DNA from 2 places in the Aminipila sp. genome. Region 1 is predicted to be linked to the other one. Evidence: predicted binding sites of a transcription regulator. Region 1 holds the regulator's gene; the other holds the start of a gene.

The links. Region 1 encodes LexA, which represses DNA repair genes until DNA is damaged. Its sites were predicted from a motif close to AGAACANNTGTTCT; they were not measured.
Region 2: a site for LexA is predicted at 4,479-4,492, ahead of ruvC (crossover junction endodeoxyribonuclease RuvC). Genes of this name have one in related genera too.

The regions. Positions count from the first base shown of each region.
Region 1 is NZ_DAMBYD010000004.1:37,935-47,546, forward strand. Features, by position in the region: gene RTW14_RS06120 (vWA domain-containing protein) at 1-312, shown strand, start outside; gene RTW14_RS06125 (sigma-54 interaction domain-containing protein) at 325-1,704, shown strand; gene RTW14_RS06130 (aldehyde dehydrogenase family protein) at 1,977-3,416, shown strand; gene RTW14_RS06135 (aminotransferase class III-fold pyridoxal phosphate-dependent enzyme) at 3,418-4,743, shown strand; gene lexA (transcriptional repressor LexA) at 4,932-5,600, shown strand; ribosomal protein L20 leader region at 5,654-5,779, shown strand; gene infC (translation initiation factor IF-3) at 5,946-6,443, shown strand; gene rpmI (50S ribosomal protein L35) at 6,489-6,689, shown strand; gene rplT (50S ribosomal protein L20) at 6,708-7,064, shown strand; gene RTW14_RS06160 (sigma-E processing peptidase SpoIIGA) at 7,157-7,984, shown strand; gene sigE (RNA polymerase sporulation sigma factor SigE) at 7,984-8,709, shown strand; gene RTW14_RS06170 (ANTAR domain-containing response regulator) at 8,749-9,318, opposite strand; gene RTW14_RS06175 (glutamine synthetase III family protein) at 9,470-9,612, opposite strand, start outside.
Region 2 is NZ_DAMBYD010000006.1:173,171-182,782, reverse strand. Features, by position in the region: gene RTW14_RS09940 (methyl-accepting chemotaxis protein) at 1-2,076, shown strand, start outside; gene recN (DNA repair protein RecN) at 2,179-3,849, opposite strand; gene RTW14_RS09930 (arginine repressor) at 3,873-4,322, opposite strand; gene ruvC (crossover junction endodeoxyribonuclease RuvC) at 4,569-5,075, shown strand; gene ruvA (Holliday junction branch migration protein RuvA) at 5,106-5,702, shown strand; gene ruvB (Holliday junction branch migration DNA helicase RuvB) at 5,723-6,736, shown strand; gene RTW14_RS09910 (SpoIID/LytB domain-containing protein) at 6,755-8,188, shown strand; gene queA (tRNA preQ1(34) S-adenosylmethionine ribosyltransferase-isomerase QueA) at 8,214-9,278, shown strand; gene tgt (tRNA guanosine(34) transglycosylase Tgt) at 9,353-9,612, shown strand, end outside.

The DNA.
Region 1 (9,612 bases):
TGGGTATTGTCCAATCTGGATAGTGAGTACAAAGTTATTTTTGTTGGAGATGGAACCATGGCTCCTTCAGAATTGCTTAGAGCTGGTGGGAATTCTGTGATTGGATTATATAATGAGGAACCAGGGATGGACTGGCTAAAGAAATTTAAACGGCGCTATAAAAAACAAATATGGCTGAATCCAATACCTAAAGAAGATTGGGATTATGTGTACGGAAGTTATACTATAGAAATGGTAAAGGAAGTCTTTCCTATGTTTGAACTTACAATAGATGGACTTGACGCAGGAATCAAAAGACTTTTAGTGAGATAGAGGGGTTATCTTATGGAAGAGTTTTTAAAAACCTTTAAAGTGGATGAGCTATTTCCTATATTGGATAGTATAAGTGATGCGGTTTTCATTGATAGTAGTGAGGGAATATCTCTTTGGTGCAACAAAGCATGTTTTGAGCTATATGAAGTCTTGCCAAAAGATATTTTGGGGAAACATGTGAAAGAACTGGAACGGATTGGAATTTTTACCCCGTCAGTGGCTTGCCTGGTGATGGAGCAAAAGCAGGAAGTAACCATAATACATGAAAACAAATCAGGCAAGAGAATACTGTCTACTGGAATTCCTATATTTGATAAAGATAATAACTTCACACGAATCATTACTACGTCCAGAGATATAACTGAACTGGTTAATCTTAAAAACCAATTAGAATCCGTAAAAAATACGTTAGATGACCTTAGAGCTTTTGAAAAATTTTATAGTGAGGGCGTTATCGCTAACAGCCATGCCATGTTTAACGTTTTGCAATTAACTAAACGTTTATCGGATGTAGATTCTACAGTTCTTATAACCGGTGAATCTGGTGTGGGTAAAGGAGTTATTGCTAATCTTCTGCATAAAAATGGATCTAGAAGGGATAAAGCTTTTGTGAAAATAAATTGTGGCGCTATACCTGAAAATTTGATAGAATCCGAATTATTTGGTTATGAGAGGGGTGCATTCACAGGTTCAAGAGCTGATGGAAAAAAAGGACTATTTGAGACGGCTCAAAATGGTACTATTTTTCTTGATGAGATTTCAGAACTTCCATTGAATCTCCAGGTTAAGCTATTACAAGTTATACAGGAACGAGAAATTACTAAAGTGGGTGGAATAAAAAGTATTTCCATTGATGTAAGAATAATTTCAGCCACAAACAAAGATTTACTGGAACTAGTTAAAGAAAAAAAGTTTAGGGAAGATTTATATTATAGGTTAAATGTGGTTCCCATTAATATTCCGCCACTTAAAGAAAGGTATGAAGATATCATTCCTCTGATTCAGCATAACCTTAGGGAGTATAATAAAAAATTAAATACAAATAAGGAAATAGATGCGAATACCATGGCTATATTGATTAAATATGAGTGGCCGGGCAATGTAAGAGAACTTCAAAATATAATTGAAAGGCTGGTTATCACAACCAAAGGGGATATTATTATGCCTGAAAACCTGCCTTCTTTCATACATGAAAATACATTAAAAAATCAGAGATCTAAACAAGAACCAGTAACATTAAAAGAAGCACTTGAAAAGAAAGAGAGAGAAGTTTTATTAAATGCATACCACAATATGAAGTCCACCAGGATTGTAGCGAAAGAGCTTGGAATAAGCCAGCCATCAGTGGTTAGAAAGTTAAACAAATATGGTGTACACTCTCATGATTCATAAATGTATCACAGATGCAAAAATGAATCAGTCATATTATAGGCTGTCAGGGTATAAATAATTTATAAATAAAATAAAAAAGGCAATATAGCGATGCATTCTTGTATCATTATATTGCCTTTTAACTTATGCAGAAAAATAATTTGCTTTAGGAGTAAGTGTTTCCATAAAATAAAGCTCAATTTAAAGGTTGGCATAACTCTTGCTATACATTAAGGTATAGTAACTTAATTACTATTGGGATTAGGGTTATTAAATTAAAAGGGGGTATTTGAATGGCTATAAACTATGCGGAATATGTTGCAAACCTGGTTGGAAAAGCGAAGGCTGCTCAGGCTGTCGCAGAAAAATTTACGCAGACGCAGGTAGATGAACTGACAGGGGCGGTAGCGTATGCACTTACTAAGCCAGAGACTGCATTAAAGTTTGGTGAGATGCTTGTGGAAGAATCCAATATGGGGGTTCCTGGTGATAAGCAACTGAAAATGTACGGAAAAGTGAAGGGTGCATATTTTCAAATGAAAAATAAGAAATCAGTTGGTCTGATTGACGTTGATGAAAAAATGGGCATGGAAACTTATGCGAGACCTATGGGAGTAATTGGTGCTATTATTCCGGTTACTAACGGAGAAGCAACTCCAGTAGTGAAGGCACTTATGGCATTAAAAACAAGAAATGCAATCATACTTGCACCACATCCAAAAGCAAAAAAAACAAATTTTGCTGTAACTGAAGCTATTAGAGAAGTCCTTGATAAATTAGGTGCTCCCGTTGACTTAGTACAGGCGATAGATCCTGAATATGTATCAGTGGAGGCTTCACAAGCGCTTATGAAACAGGTTGATTTTATTTTAGCAACTGGTGGAACTCCAATGGTAAGGCAGGCTTACTCTTCTGGCAATCCTGCAATTGGTGTAGGAACAGGAAATGTAGTTTCCATTGTTGATGGTACTACAGATTTAGATAATGTGGCAGATATGATTATTAGATCAAAAGCTTTTGACAATGCAACATCATGTTCAACAGAAAATAACCTTATTGTTTTAGAAGAATGTTACGATACATTTGTAGAGGCAATGAAAAGACATGGTGCAGTTCTTATAAAGGAAGATTCAGAGGAAAAAAGCAAACTTTTAAAAACTCTATGGCCTGAATCTCCCCAAAATCATGATCTTAACAGACATATAGTCGCACAGCCTGCAGAAGTTATTGCAGAGGCGGCAGGAATTGAGGTGCCAGAAGGAACTAAGATGATTATGGCTGAAGAAAATGGTGGGTATGGTAATGAATTTCCATTTACGGGAGAGAAGTTATCCCCTGTTTCAGGCATAAGAAAGGCTAAAGACTTTGAAGATGCAGTGGAAAAAATGATGAAAATTTTAGAATATCAGGGAAAAGGACATAGCTGCGGCATTCATACAAATATAAAAGAAAGGGTAACAAAACTTGGCGAATTCGTTCCTGTATGTAAGGTTTGCGTCAACTCACCTCAGTCGTTAACAAATTCTGGCTCATGGACTTGTGGATTCCCAATTTCTATGACCTTAGGCTGCGGTACATGGGGACATAACAGTATTTCACATAATGCTACATATAAAGATTTATTAAACTTCACTTATGTTTCAAGACCTATACCTTCTTTCCAGCCGACGGATGAGGAATTGTTTGACGAAGAAATAAAGCAAAAGGTAGATAAGCAAAAGGAGGAAATATAAAATGTCAGAAATTAAAGAGATGAGTCTTAAATATAATCTTCACTCATGGAGTGCACAGAAAGCAATAAATCCTATGGTGGTTACAAAAGCTGAAGGGATTTATTTTTGGGATGAGGATGGAAAGCAATACTATGATATGTCATCACAGTTGGTTAATTCGAATTTAGGCCATGGAAATAAAGCCATAGTTGCAGCTATAAAGGAACAGGCTGAAAAAATACCTTTTATTGGACCGGGGTATGCTTTAGATGTTAGATCAGAGGCAGCAAAAGCCGTAGTTGAGGCTTCAGGTTTAGAGGGTGCTAAAGTATTTTTCACAAATGCAGGGGCTGAATCCAATGAAAATGCTATAAAATTTGCTAAGCAGTACACCGGCAAGTGGAAAATATTTTCTATGTACAGATGTTATCATGGATCATCTGCAGGTGCAGGAATGCTGACAGGTGAGCCTAGAAAATTTGTAAATGAACCAGGTGTGCCAGGATTTATTAAATATGATGGACCATATGCTTATAGAGCACCTAAGGCTTGTAAGTTTGAAAATGAAGAGGAGATAACAGAATTTTACCTGGAACTGTTGGAAAATCAAATCAAGTATGAAGGACCGCATCAGATTGCAGCTATCTTTACTGAAACGGTGGTTGGTTCTAATGGGGTTTTAGTTCCGCCAAAAGGCTATTTAGAAGGAATTAGGAAGCTTTGCGACAGATACAATATTCTGATGGTTTGTGATGAGGTAATGGCAGGCTGGTATAGAACTGGTTCTTGCTTTGCATGGCAGCAGTTTAATATTGAGCCAGATCTCGTAACTTTTGCAAAAGGTATTACTTGCGGATATATACCGCTTGGAGGGGTTATTGTTTCTAAGAAAGTTGCTGAGTATTTTGATAACAATAAAATGCTTTGCGGTTTAACTTATAGTGCTCATCCAATGGGATGTGCGGCTGCAGTGGCTACATTAAAAGAATATAAGAGATTGAACATTGAAGCAAATGTTGCAGCACAGGGAAAGATACTACATGAAACATTAAGTGACATACAATCAAAGCATGCTTGTGTTGGCGAGTTTAGACAGATCGGTTTATTCTCTGCATTTGAACTGGTTAAAGATAAAGAAACAAAAGAGCCAATCGTTCAATTTAATTCTGACCCAGAAGGTCTTATGAATAAAATTATCGGCATGCTTAGGGTAGAAGGGTTCTCAACTTATTCTCATGAAAATATGATAATAGTTGCACCTCCTCTAATCATTACTGAGACAGAGTTAAGAACTGCCATGAATATACTGGATAAAGTTCTTGATTCAGTAGACAATATGGTTAAATAGAATAATAGTAGTAAAAAGCAGTATACAAAAAAGCGATCTATGGGCAAGGTCGCTTTTTTAGAACATAATTTCTGAACACATGTTTACAAAAAGCTGTAGGTGTGTTATACTTTATTAATATTAGTGTAAAGTTTATTATCGTATTTTACTTATAAGCTTTAATTTAATAATTTAATGGAGGCGGGAATATGGAACAACTAAAAGAAAGAGAACAGCGAATACTTCAGTATATGAAAAGAGAAATTAGTCAAAAGGGATATCCTCCTACAGTAAGAGAAATTTGTTCCGCCTTAAATATAAAATCTACGTCTACAGTTCATAAGGATATTGAAAACTTAGAATTGAAAGGTTTTTTAAAAAAGGATCCATCAAAGCCTCGTGCATTAATGATTGTGGATCCGGACTCTCATGCAAGAGTGGAGCTTGGAAATCAGGAATTAAGAACAAATTCTTATAATAATACAGAAAGGATAGATGTAATAGATATTCCAGTAGTGGGAAGAATAGCGGCAGGCACACCTATATTAGCAGACCAGAACATAGAGGAATCTTTTCCTATTCCAGCAAGATTTGCAGGCAGAGGAACCAATTTTATGCTTACGGTAAAAGGTGACAGTATGATAGAAGCTGGTATATTTGATGGTGATTATATCTTGGTAGAGCAACAAAATACGGCTAAAAATGGGGAAATTGTAGTAGCCATGATAGATGGATTTGAAAGTGAGGCTACTGTAAAAACTTTTTACAAGGAAGCAGATCATATTAGATTACAGCCAGAAAATTCTAGTATGAGTCCTATTATTGTTAAGGAAGTAAAAATACTGGGCAAGGTTAAAGGCGTATTTCGATATTTTTAATATATTTCAATTCGTTACTTGACAAGATTAAGTATAAATGGTATAGTATTTGAGTGATAAAGAAGAAGTTATCCGCTTCTCACCTTATTGGTTACAGTTAAGCTGATAGGGTTAATAAAACAAATGTAACACTTATGTGTTTTGTGGAGCGGGTATAATATCCGCTCTATTTTATTATGAAGGAAATATCAATTTGATGTTTTCATAGTATCAAGAAAAGCACATTGCATGTTGATTGAAATTCAAAATACAAACAATCAGCGTGTGTAAATAGAAATCTATGATTTCATCATTTACACTTTTCTTATTTGCAGGAGGTGCAAGAACATTAGCAAGGAAAATCTAATCAACGAAGAAATTCGTGACAAGGAATTAAGAGTTATTGACAATGATGGAGCGCAGCTTGGAATTATGAGTCTAGAAGATGCATTAGCATTAGCTAATGAAAAAAAGCTTGACTTAGTTAGTATTTCACCAAATGCTAAGCCGCCAGTTTGCAAGATTCTTGATTACGGTAAGTATCGTTATGAACTTCAAAAAAGAGAAAAAGAAGCAAAGAAAAAACAAAAAATCACTTCAGTGAAGGAAATTCGTTTAAGTACGTTTATTGAGGCGCATGATATTCAAGTTAAAGCTAATACTGCTACAAAGTTCTTAAAGGATGGAGATAGACTAAAGGTTAGCTTAAGATTCAAAGGCAGAGAAAAAGATTATGCAAGTAAGGGTCTCGCTGTTATGAACCAGTTCGCAGAATTAGTAGCCCCTGTAGGTACAATTGAAAAGAAGCCTGAATTTGAAGGTAGAAGTTTGATTATGATTGTTGCACCTAAAATGGATAAGTAGATAGTAGATAACAGGAATAATTTTTACGTAGGAGGAAATATTACCATGGCTAAAAATAAGATGAAGTCTCATAGAGGCGCAAGCAAGAGATTTAAATTAACAGGTACAGGAAAAGTAAAGAGAAACAAGGCATTTAAGAGCCATATTCTTACTAAGAAGTGTGCAAAGAGAAAGAGAGGACTAAGAAAGTCAACTCTTCTTCGTAGCGCAGATCACAAGAGAATTAAAGCTGTATTAGATAAATAATATTAGGAGGTTTGAATAATGGCAAGAGTAAAAAAGGGCGTTAACGCTCATAAAAGACATAAGAAAATATTAAAATTAGCAAAGGGTTTCTACGGACAGAAGAGCAAGGTATTCAGAGCTGCTAATCCAGCAGTTATGCGTGCATTACGTTCTGCTTACGTTGGTAGAAAGAATAAGAAAAGAGAATACAGAAGACTTTGGATCGCTAGAATTAATGCTGGTGCAAGAATGAATGATCTTTCTTACAGCAGATTAATGGATGGTTTAAAGAAGTCAGGTATTGAAATCAACAGAAAGATGCTTTCTGAAATGGCTATCTACGATTCAGCTGCATTTGCACAGCTATGTGATACTGCAAAGAAGGCAGTAAAATAATTAAATTTATTATTCGACATTTGAATATGACAATTTTTCCCCCTTGTGAGGTCTATAATCAATTATGATGTAGCTGCAAGGGGGTTTTTTATGTGGAAGTTTATGCAGAATACTTATTTGGTGAGAACTTTCTTATGGGTATTCTTATTTTATATTTATCAAGTAAAATAGCCAGTTTAAAGACTAGCAAAAGGAGATTATTTATAGGGGGCGTACTCTGTGGCTTTTTTTCATTTATAATACTTATCCCCAACATCGGTATGTTGTTAGGAATTTTTATTAAGGTAGTATTTTCTATGCTTTTAGCTTATATAGCTTTTAATAAAAAAGTTTTTAAAGGAACCATACTTATTTATATAGTTTCGGCATTTATGGGAGGAATGACGATTATATTATTGTACATTACTAGAATTAGGGGAATGACCAATAATGCAGTTTTATATATAGGTGATATATCCTATATGAATGTAGTTTTTGGTGCAGTAGTATCATATGTGATTATAATGCTATTTTCAAAAATAAATACGGCGAAGCAGCTTAAAGATCGAATCTTTACAGATATTGCAGTAGAAATAGAGGGACATACAGTAACGCACAGAGCTTTGATTGATTCGGGAAATTTTTTAAAAGATCCTTTAACAGGAAGAGCTGTAGCAGTAATAAGCAAATCAGCAGCTGCAAAATTAAAAAGTATAGAAGATATTGATTTTAATAGAAGATATTGTTTAATTCCATATAACAGTATTGGTATTAAAAATGGTATTTTGGAGGGGTATAGAGTGGATAATGCATATGTGAACGGCAGATCGCTGGGGAGTATTATAGTAGCTGTATATGATACAGAATTTTGTAAACTAGGGGAAGAAGAGGAATATCAAATGCTATTAAGTAAAGACTTTTTAATGGGAGGGGTAGCGTAATGAGCTGGAATATAAAGCAATGGGTATTAGAACAAATTTCTAGAATTTTTAAATGGGTAAAATCTGGAGAAACAGATGAAATTTTCTATATTGGAGGAAGTGAGGTATTACCACCACCACTAAATAGTGATGAAGAAAAACACTTACTTGAAGAATTTTCTAAAGGAAGTCACGATGCCAGGGCAATCCTTATAGAAAGAAATTTAAGACTGGTAGTTTACATAGCCAAGAAATTTGAAGGTTCTAAAATAAATATTGAAGATTTAATTTCAATCGGCACCATTGGACTTATAAAAGCAGTAAATACTTTTAACTCAGATAAGAATATAAAATTAGCTACATATGCTTCAAGATGTATCGAAAATGAAATACTCATGTATATAAGACGAAATAATAAAACTAAAAGTGAGGTGTCTTTTGATGAACCATTGAATGTAGATTGGGATGGGAATGAACTCCTCCTATCAGATATTTTAGGAACAGAAAATGATGTGGTATATGGACATATAGAAGAAGAAGTTAACCGCAAGCTTTTAATATACGCATTAAAGAAACTGAATAATAGAGAAAAGCAGATAATGGAAATGAGATTTGGGCTTATAAGCGGTAGAGAAATGACTCAAAAAGAGGTGGCAGATAAAATGGGTATTTCTCAGTCCTATATATCCAGACTTGAAAAAAAGATTATTAACAGATTAAGACGAGAGATTAAAAAATTAGGATAATAAAAGGCAGGCTGTGTATAACGCCTGCCTTATTTATTTTTAGTGTTCATACATCTTAAGAATTTTTTCTGCAATCTTTTTCTTAGACATACGTCTTTCCATGGCTTGCTGTTCAATATATTTGTGAGCTTGATTTTCAGTCATATTCAGATATTGGATTAAAACCCACTTTGCCCTGTTTACAAGTTTGATTTGAGCAATTTCATCCTGTAGCTTGACATTCTCTTCGTTTAAGGTAAGAACTCTGTTTTTAGAGAGTTCAGCAAATTTTATTGCTTGATTAAGTACAACTTTTAAAATCGGTTTATTTATAACAATTATTCCATATCTCTCTAGTCGTTCAGAGAGAGCATCTATTTCTTTACTTTTTAAAAGTGCTATAACTCCTGCAGAGGTGCTTTGCGCACAGTATATAGAGAAAGAAGCATCAGTATTGGAATCTAATGGATAATTTACTATAATTAAATCAAAGGTAGTTTCAGACAGTTTCAGCTTTCCAGATTCAACACTATCTGCAAGTTCTACGTTTCGGTTTAAATCGTTTTCTAAATATTGTAAAAGAGCATCTTTACTCTTTGTGTTTCTTGTAACAAGTAATATTTTCTGCAATACTGTCACCACCTTTCAAATAGTAGTTTTGGAAAAAAACATTTTAGCATACATTTTAAATTTCAGCAATTAAATTTCAGGATTAAATGAAAAAACCTATGCATCAGCATAGATTTTTTCACTCTTCTTTCCTTATAAGTTGAGTTATATATTAAGTAAAGAGAAGCGAACCATAAGTTGGCATAGGCCAATATTTTGCTGCTGTGCTTGTCTCCAGTTCATCTGCTATAGCACGTAATTCATTCATAGCAGGAAGCACTTTTTCACAGAAATAGTTAGCAGCATCACTCGTTT
Region 2 (9,612 bases), on a different contig from region 1:
ATGATTGTGTTATTATTAGTTATTATATTTGCTATTTTTATAACCTTTTCATCTGCAAATACATATTCTCAAATGAAAAATTCTGTAATATCCGAATTTTCCAGTACAGCAAAAACAAATTCTATTATTTCGGATGGAGTTTTGAAAGAATCAGAGAAAACCGTAGAGCTACTTTCATCATATATCGCTAAAACAATGCAAATAGACACCGCGTCTAGTGATATTAGTGCAAATAATCTTAATTTAAGTGCTGTATATAAGGTTGGTATGTCGCAAAAAACAAAAAGTATAGAACAATATGCGATAGAAAATATTCAAAATAATGTTTCTACCAGTGAAGACATCATTGGGATGGGTGTTTATTTTGAGCCATATGCTTTTGATAAGAATATACGAGATTATACACTTTATATTGCTGACGGTGATATAGAATCAAATGCAATACAGACTTTTGGAAAATATGAAGATTATTGTAATGAAGAATACTATAAAGCACCAATGGAATCTAAACAAGTGCATGTAAGTGAGACTTATGAATACCAGGGGATTAACATGATAACTGTTTCTTATCCCATTCTTATAAATGGAAATGCAGTTGGAGTTGTTACTGCAGATATAGATATCAATTTATTTTCTGCCTTTAAATCAAATGCAAACAGTAAGTATTCTACCATGTTCTTTAATATTTACAGTGACAAATACAATGTTGTTTATGATCCTACAGACGTTAAGAATGTGGGACATAATTTGTCAAAGGACTATACAAATGATAAAGACTTATCAGCTATGACTGAGAAATTAAGTGAAAAAAAAGCATTTAATATCAGCGTTTCTAATAAGGACCATAAAAAAGTAATTTGCTTTTTCTATCCTATCAAAATTGGTGAGCAGACATGGTGGTCAATGGTAGGTATACATCAAAGTGAAATCATTAAACCAATTGCTAAATTTGTTTGTTTACAGATAGTATTTATGATTATTGCACTGGGAATTGTTAGTTATATGATTTTTGTTTTAGTAAATAAATCCTTAAAATATTTAAATAATTTAGTCATTGCTGCCCAGAGTATTACGAATGGTGATTTTGAATTAAATCTCAAATCAGATAGAAATGATGAAATAGGTGAACTTACAAATGCCTTTAACGAAATGTCGAATAATATAAGAACGATTATTTCAGATGTGGCTACTACTTTAGAACTTATTTCCAACGGAGATTTTACGGCAAAAAGTCAATGCTCCGATAAATATGTAGGGGAATATGCTAAATTATATAAAATGTATGATGATATCGAGGATAATTTAACCTCTGCAATGATTGAAATTAGTAAAGCATCAGAACAGGTAAATGTAAGCAGTGAACAAGTTTCAGATGGTGCACAGGCTCTTTCTCAAGGAGCAACAGAACAGGCATCTTCCATTGAAGAATTATCTGCGACAATTACAGAGATTGCAAATGAGATTAAGGGGACTGCTGAATATGCAAAAGATTCAAATGAAATAGCCAGTCAGGCAGGGAATGCATTGAAAGCAGGAACTGTACAAATGTCAGAAATGACAAATGCTATGTCAGATATTTCAGATTCTGCAAATGAAATCAGTAAGATAATTAAGACCATTGATGATATAGCTTTCCAGACAAATATTCTGGCACTAAATGCTGCGGTTGAAGCTGCGCGTGCAGGTGTTGCTGGAAAGGGATTTGCTGTGGTTGCTGATGAAGTAAGAAATCTTGCTCAAAAAAGTGCTGAAGCAGCCCAAAATACCACAGAACTTATTGAAAACACTATTTCTGCAATTCAAAATGGTTCTAAGATAGCAGTAGAAACAGTAAATACAATTGATGACGTGGCTTCTTCAACAGGTAAACTGGTTGAATCTGCGGGCAAAATCGCACATGCATCAGACAATCAGGCAAACCGAATAGAGCAAATAACTATAGGTGTTGACCAAATTGCAGCAATTGTGCAGACAAACTCTGCAACAGCCGAAGAAAGTGCTGCAGCAAGTGAAGAACTTGCTGGTCAAGCAAGTATATTGGAGAATTTAGTGAATAAATTTAAAATCGCACAGTAGCGTGCATAGTATTAAAAATATGAATTAAAAAAAGCTTTTAAGCTTGTTAAAGGGCAATCGTGGATGATGCCTCAGCAAGTTTAAAAGCTTTTTTATTATTGCTTAGATAGATGCTTCAATTAATTCTTCTGCATTTTTTAGAGTTGATTCTGTGATATTAAGTCCACCAAGTAGTCTGGCAATTTCTTGGACTTTCTCCTCCTTTGAAAGAGGCACCACAGTTGTATATGTAGCTTTTTCATCAGAATGTTTTACTATTTTAAAGTTGTGACTTCCACAAGCTGTGATTTGAGGAAGATGTGTAATACATATCACTTGATGATTTTGTGCAATCTCTTTTAGTTTTTTTCCTACAACGCTGGCAGCAATTCCACTAATACCCGCGTCTATTTCGTCGAAAATCATTGTAGAAATGTCATCGTAATCACTAATAATCTTCTTAAAAGCTAACATGATTCTGGACATTTCTCCTCCAGAAGCTATTTTTGCTAAAGGTTTAAGGGGTTCACCACGATTTGTACTTAAAAGAAACTCTACAACATCCGTTCCGCTTACAGTATAACCAGAAGGATTATTAGAAAAGCTAATTTCAAATTCAGAACTATTAAAACTTAATTCTAAAAGTTGTTCTTTAATTTTACTCTGAAGTTCTATAGCCGATGCTTTTCTAAGTGTTGAAAGCCTTTCTGAGGTTAATTTCAACTGCTCTTCACACACTGAAAGCGCATGAGTAAGATTTCCTTTCGCCTCATCAATATTTTCTATGAGGGATAAATCATTTTCTAACTGCTCCCCATAAGCTAGTACCTTCTCAATAGATCCACCAAATTTTATTTTTAACTTATCAATAGTATCCATCCTGGAAATAGCCATATCTAATTCATCTGGTGCAAACGTAATATCATCCCTGATATTGCGGATTTCCCTGCTGATATCTTCTAGCTTGTAATAAGCATCATCGAAATCAGAAAGCAAGTCAGAAACAGGTCTAGAATACTGAGCAATTTCTTGCAGTTGATTTTGTATTTTGGTTAGCGCCTCTAAGACGGAAGGCGAGTCACCATAAATCGTTTCATATGCATTTGATAAGTTTCCATATATCTTTTCACTGTTTTGAAGTGACAAAATCTCTTCTTCGAGAATCACATCCTCTCCAATGGAAAGTTTGGCACTGTTAATTTCGTTCAGTTCAAATGCCATAAAATCACGTTTACGTTGATTGTCAGCAGCATTGGATATGATTGAATTTAATTCACTGGAAAGCTTTCGGTATTCAAGATAAAACTTTTCAGTTAAAGCTTTAATCGGTAATATCTCAGAACTGTTATATAAATCAAGAAGGGTTATATGTAACTCAGGATTAAGTAATGACTGATGGTCATATTGTCCATGAATATCTGCGAGTTTTTTACATAGCGTATTCAAAAAGGATACAGAAACGATTTGATTATTAACTCGGCAAACACTTTTTCCTGAAACCGTAATTTCACGTTTTATTATAATTTGATTATCATCAATAGGAATATCGTTTTCTGTTAAAAGATCAGCGGCCTGAGATGAACAATCTTCTATGATGAGTTCAATGACAGCTTTATCTTTCCCAGAACGAACAAAAGCAGTATCTGCCCTGCTTCCTAAAGCAAGGCTTACTGCTTCTATTATAATAGATTTACCAGAACCTGTTTCACCGGTAATAATATTTAATCCAGAATGAAAATCTACATTCATTTCGTTAATAATAGCGAAATCTTTTACATGTAAATGAGAAATCATATTTATTAACCTCCCAAAGGGTATTATTGTAATAAATCGTTAAACTTTCCTACAAGAATAGGCACATTTTCTAATTCATCCACTATAATCATAAGGGTATTGTCTCCGGCAATAGAGCCTACAACATGAGGGAAGTTTAATGAATCAATAGCCTCTCCTGCAGCATTTGCACAACCAGATAATGTTTTTACTACAATAAGGTTGTAAGATGGGACCACACTTCTAATGGTTTCTTTAAAGATTTTTATAAATCTGTCAGAAATGGGTGTTTCTATGGAGTTACCTAAAGCATACTTATATTTTCCAGTATTGGATAAAACCTTAATTAACTGAAGTTCTTTAATATCTCTTGAAATGGTGGCCTGAGTAACATCATAACCACTTTCTTTTAATAAGGAAGCAAGCTTTTCTTGTGTTTCTACTTCATAACTATTGATAATTTCAAGAATTTTGTTTTGCCTTGAATAACGCATATCTTTACCTCCGCGTATCTTTTAAAATAAAAATACATTACATGTATATAATAACATAATTATTCAGGGATATTCAACAACAATTATTATTTATGCAATAACTTCAAAATTATAAGAACTTTTATACAATAAAGTATATGTATATGCACAAGTAGACAAACATGTGTTTGTGTGATAAAATGGAAGAAATAATAAGATTTAGATTAGAAGAAATTTGTGGTATAATATTATAATTATGGAGAATTTATGAGAATATTAGGTATAGACCCAGGTTATGCAATTCTGGGGTATGGTATAGTTGAAATGAAGGGAAATCATTTTGAAGTCTGTGGATACGGAGCTGTGACAACCGAAGCTTCTATGGAAATGCCAGACAGATTGAAATGTTTATATAGTTCACTAACAGAAATCATTGCACAATATGAACCTGAAGTAGCTTCCATTGAAGAGCTGTTTTTTAATACAAATACTAAAACAGCAATTATGGTAGGACAGGCTAGAGGAGTGGCTATACTTGCCTGCGTTAATTCAGGTATGGAAATAGCAGAGTATACACCATTACAGATAAAGCAGGCTCTTGTAGGATATGGAAGAGCAGAAAAAAAGCAAGTACAAAATATGGTTAAGACTATTCTTAATCTTAAAGAAGTACCAAAGCCTGACGATACAGCAGATGCTCTGGCAGCAGCGGTATGCCATGGACATTCAGCTAATTCAAATAAAAGATTGTCAAAAGCTATGAAATTACGATAATACAATTGTATAGATTATAAGGAGGGCAATATGCTTCATTTTATAAAGGGAATATTAGCTATGCATTTTGCTGGCGGTGTTGTTATAGAAACAGGTGGTCTGGGATATGAAGTTTATGTTCCGGACAATTCTTCTGTATATTTGGCTAAAGAAGGCCAGCAGGTAATGGTTTTTACAGCCATGATTGTTAGAGAAGATGATATAAGTATTTATGGATTCCCAGATAAGGAAAGTCTACAGTTATTTAGAAAGCTTATGACTGTAAATGGTGTAGGAGCTAAGGCAGCATTATCTATTTTATCCACATTACCAGTTATGGAACTTCAAAAGGCTATTGTATTTGAGGATGCAGCAGCACTAACAAAAGCGAATGGCATAGGTAAAAAAACTGCTCAACGGATTGTTCTTGAATTAAAAGACAAGCTGGATGCTACGGATGCAATAACTGGCGGTGTTTCAGCTTCAGATATTACAAATGCAAATGCGAATGAAAAGGGAGAGGCCGTTAATGCATTGATGGCACTTGGATATAGTAAGGGAGAAGCAGTCGAAGCACTAGCAGCAATAGAGGAAAATGACTTGACTGTTGAAGATTATCTAAAGAGAGCATTAAAAAGATTATGCTAATATAAACGGGAGCATTTATGATGGATTTTATGGAATATGATGAGCGTGTCACTTCGACCAATCAAAATAGTGATGATGAAGGGGTAGAGCTTACTTTAAGACCAAAAAAATTAGATGATTATATCGGTCAGAAAACAGCAACAGATAATCTGAAAGTATTTATTGAAGCTGCGCAAATGCGAAATGAACCTTTAGATCATGTATTGTTTTATGGACCGCCTGGTTTAGGTAAGACTACGCTAGCAGGAATTATTGCCAATGAGCTTGGTGTAGATTTAAGAATCACTTCAGGACCAGCAATAGAAAGAGCAGGAGATTTAGCAGCTATACTTACTAACTTAAATGAAAATGATGTTCTTTTTATAGATGAAATACACAGGCTAAATCGGTCAGTAGAAGAAGTATTATATTCGGCAATGGAGGACTATGCATTAGATATCATCATAGGGAAAGGACCATCTGCAAGATCTATTAGACTTGACTTGGCTAAGTTTACTTTAATCGGGGCCACTACCAGAGCAGGCAGCTTGTCCGCACCTCTTAGGGATCGATTTGGTGTAGTCAGTAAATTTGAACTTTATACTATTGATGAGTTAAAATTAATTATTAAGCGGTCAGCAGGACTTTTAAATATTGAAGTGGATGATGAGTCCCTTGAGGCTATGGCTAAGAGATCTAGGGGAACACCTAGAGTTGCCAATCGAATTCTTAAAAGAGTTAGAGACTTTAGTCAAGTAAAGGGAAGCGGTATTATTGACCTTGATATAACCAACGAAACTTTAAGATCTCTTGGTGTTGATGAGTATGGCTTAGAGACACTGGACAGGGAAATACTCAGAATGATTATTGAGAGGTTTAAAGGTGGGCCTGTAGGTATAGATACAATAGCAGCTTCCATTGGGGAAGACAGAGTGACTATTGAGGATGTATATGAGCCATATTTAATACAAGCAGGGTTTTTACACAGAACACAAAAAGGAAGAATGGTTTCAGAACAAGCATATAAGCATTTAGGAATTAATTTACCAGATTAATAAAAATAAGGAGCAGATATGAAGGTTACGGTAAAAGATATTTTGTCAACAGTTGTCGTAATGGTAATAATAATGACAGCATGTATTAGTTTAGATTTAGATTATGCCAGAGCAGATTCTATACCGGAATATATTAAGATTGGTTTAAAGTATGGAAGTTCAAGTGCCAGCCAATATGATGTAACATTTGATAATGGTGTGAAATTAGGTATGGGAGATAATAATGGATTTACTGAATTGGCGGCTTTCCAGGATGTAAATAAAGTAACTATTAGTATTCAATTTGGCAGCATACAGTTAATTGGAACAAAAAACTCTGGTGAAACGATTGCAATGAACACAGGTTTTCAAAACGCAAATTGTATTATGCCATATAACTATGAAAATGGTAGTACTTTAACTTTTGCAAATAGTAAATATAGAGGCGGAATCATGTTTAATATTTCTTCAGGCAAGTTGACAATTATCAATTTTTTACCTATGGAGCAATATTTATATGGTGTCATAAATGCTGAATTAAGTAAATCATTCCCAATAGAAGCGCTAAAGGCTCAGGCTGTTGCAGCAAGGAGCTTTGCAGTCTGCAAACTTGGGACTCATAACTCGTATGGTTTTGACCTTTGTGCATCAACTCATTGTCAAGTTTATAAGGGATATAATGATGAGTATCCTGAGACCATCGCAGCTGTTGATCAAACTAAGGGAGAGACTATAAATTATGAAGGTAAAACTGTAGCTGCATTTTTCTTTAAAAATAGTGGTGGTTATACTCAGGATGTTCAAGATGTATGGGGAAGCAGTTTAGGATACTTAAAAGCAGTTAAAGATGAATATTCACCTTCATATCCTTGGAGTCAATCTTTTACATTTTCTGAGTTAGCAAGTAAATTATCTGCTGCAGGTAATAATATAGGAACGATTACGAATGTTTCCATAATAAAGAGGAATCAGTCAGGGGCTGTGGATACCATTCAATTCACAGGAACAGGCGGTATTGCCACGTTACAGAAAGAAAAAATAAGGAGCGTTTTAGGGGCTACTGTTATTAAATCAAACAGGTTTTCTTTAAATGAAAATGGAAGCACCCAGCCTGTGGTGAATAATTCTTCGCAGCCTTATGTAGTTTCTAAATCCTCGAATAGCCCAACCGTATTACCTGAAACGGTGTATGTAATAAATAAAAGTGGTTCCACTAGTCAGATTTCAACAAATAGTATGTATGCTCATAATGGTAAAGATACGAAGTCTGTTGCGGATATGAATCAGACTACAGGCGGTAATCAGATATCCAACACATTAGAGAGTGTGAGTGGTGGAAATGTAACATTTACAGGGCTTGGTTATGGACATGGCATCGGTATGCCTCAGGATAGCGCTGTAGAAATGGCCAAAAAAGGCTTTACATATATGGACATATTAAAGTATTATTATACGGATATTACAATTGATTAGATAATAGAATGGAGTTATAAGGTTAATGCATATTAATGATTTTGATTATAATTTGCCTCCGGAGTTAATTGCGCAGAAGCCGGCCGATAAAAGAGACAATTCAAGGCTTTTGGTAGTTCATAGGGATACTGGAGACGTTGAACATAAACATTTTTATAATATTTTAGAATATTTGAAGCCGGGAGATTGTTTGGTATTAAATAATTCAAAAGTATTGCCTGCCAGGTTATTTGGAACGAAGGAAGGAACTGGTGCTAAAGTTGAATTCCTTCTTATTAAAAGACTTGAGGGTGATACTTGGGAAACCATGGTCAAACCAGGTAAGAGGCTTAAACCAGGAGATGTAGTTGATTTTTCAAGGGAAGGTGCTACTGCTCCATTTAAGGCTACCATAATAGATTATGGTGAAGAAGGTACCAGACATGTAAAATTTGAATATGAAGGTATCTTCCTTGAGAGGCTTGAAGAACTTGGGAGTATGCCATTGCCTCCTTATATTGAAAGAGCCAGTGAGGAGGAAGATAAGAACAGATATCAGACAGTTTACTGTAAAGAAGAGGGATCTGTGGCAGCGCCAACTGCTGGTCTTCATTTTACTGATGAAATTCTGGAAAAAGCAAAAGAAATGGGTGTTAAATTGGCTTATGTTACTTTACATGTAGGTATTGGTACTTTTAGGCCAGTAAAATGTGAAATCATAGAAGAGCATAAGATGCACTTTGAAGAATACGAGGTAAGTGAAGAGAGTGCAAGGATTATAAATGAAACTAAAGCAGCAGGTGGCAGGATTATTTCTGTTGGAACTACGTCTTGCCGAACTGTGGAAAGTGCAGCTATTCCTAATCAAACTGATTCTACCTCAAAATATGAAGTTCAATCAGGACATGGAGATACTGGTATTTTTATATATCCAGGTTATGAATTTAAAATAATTGACTGCTTGATTACAAATTTCCATTTACCAAAATCAACATTATTAATGCTTATTTCTGCATTATACGATAGAGAGAAAATTCTTGAAGTATATAATACTGCCGTAGAAGAACAATACCGATTCTTTTCATACGGCGATGCGATGCTGATTTTGTAGCATCTGACCTTCCAACGATTTGTTTCACACATTTGGATTGGTCATAAAAACAAGTTAAAAGGAGAATGTTATAGATGAAAAATGCAGTTACTTACGAACTGATAAAGACAGACAGTCGGACAAAGGCTAGAAGAGGCAGAGTTCATACACCTCATGGTGCTATTGAGACTCCTGTGTTTATGCCTGTTGGAACGGCTGCTACAGTAAAGGCTATGAGACCTGAGCAGGTCAAAGAAATGGGAGCGCAGATTATATTATCTAATACGTACCATTTATATCTAAGGCCAGGTCATGAAATTGTAAGAGAAGCAGGCGGACTTCATAAGTTTATGAA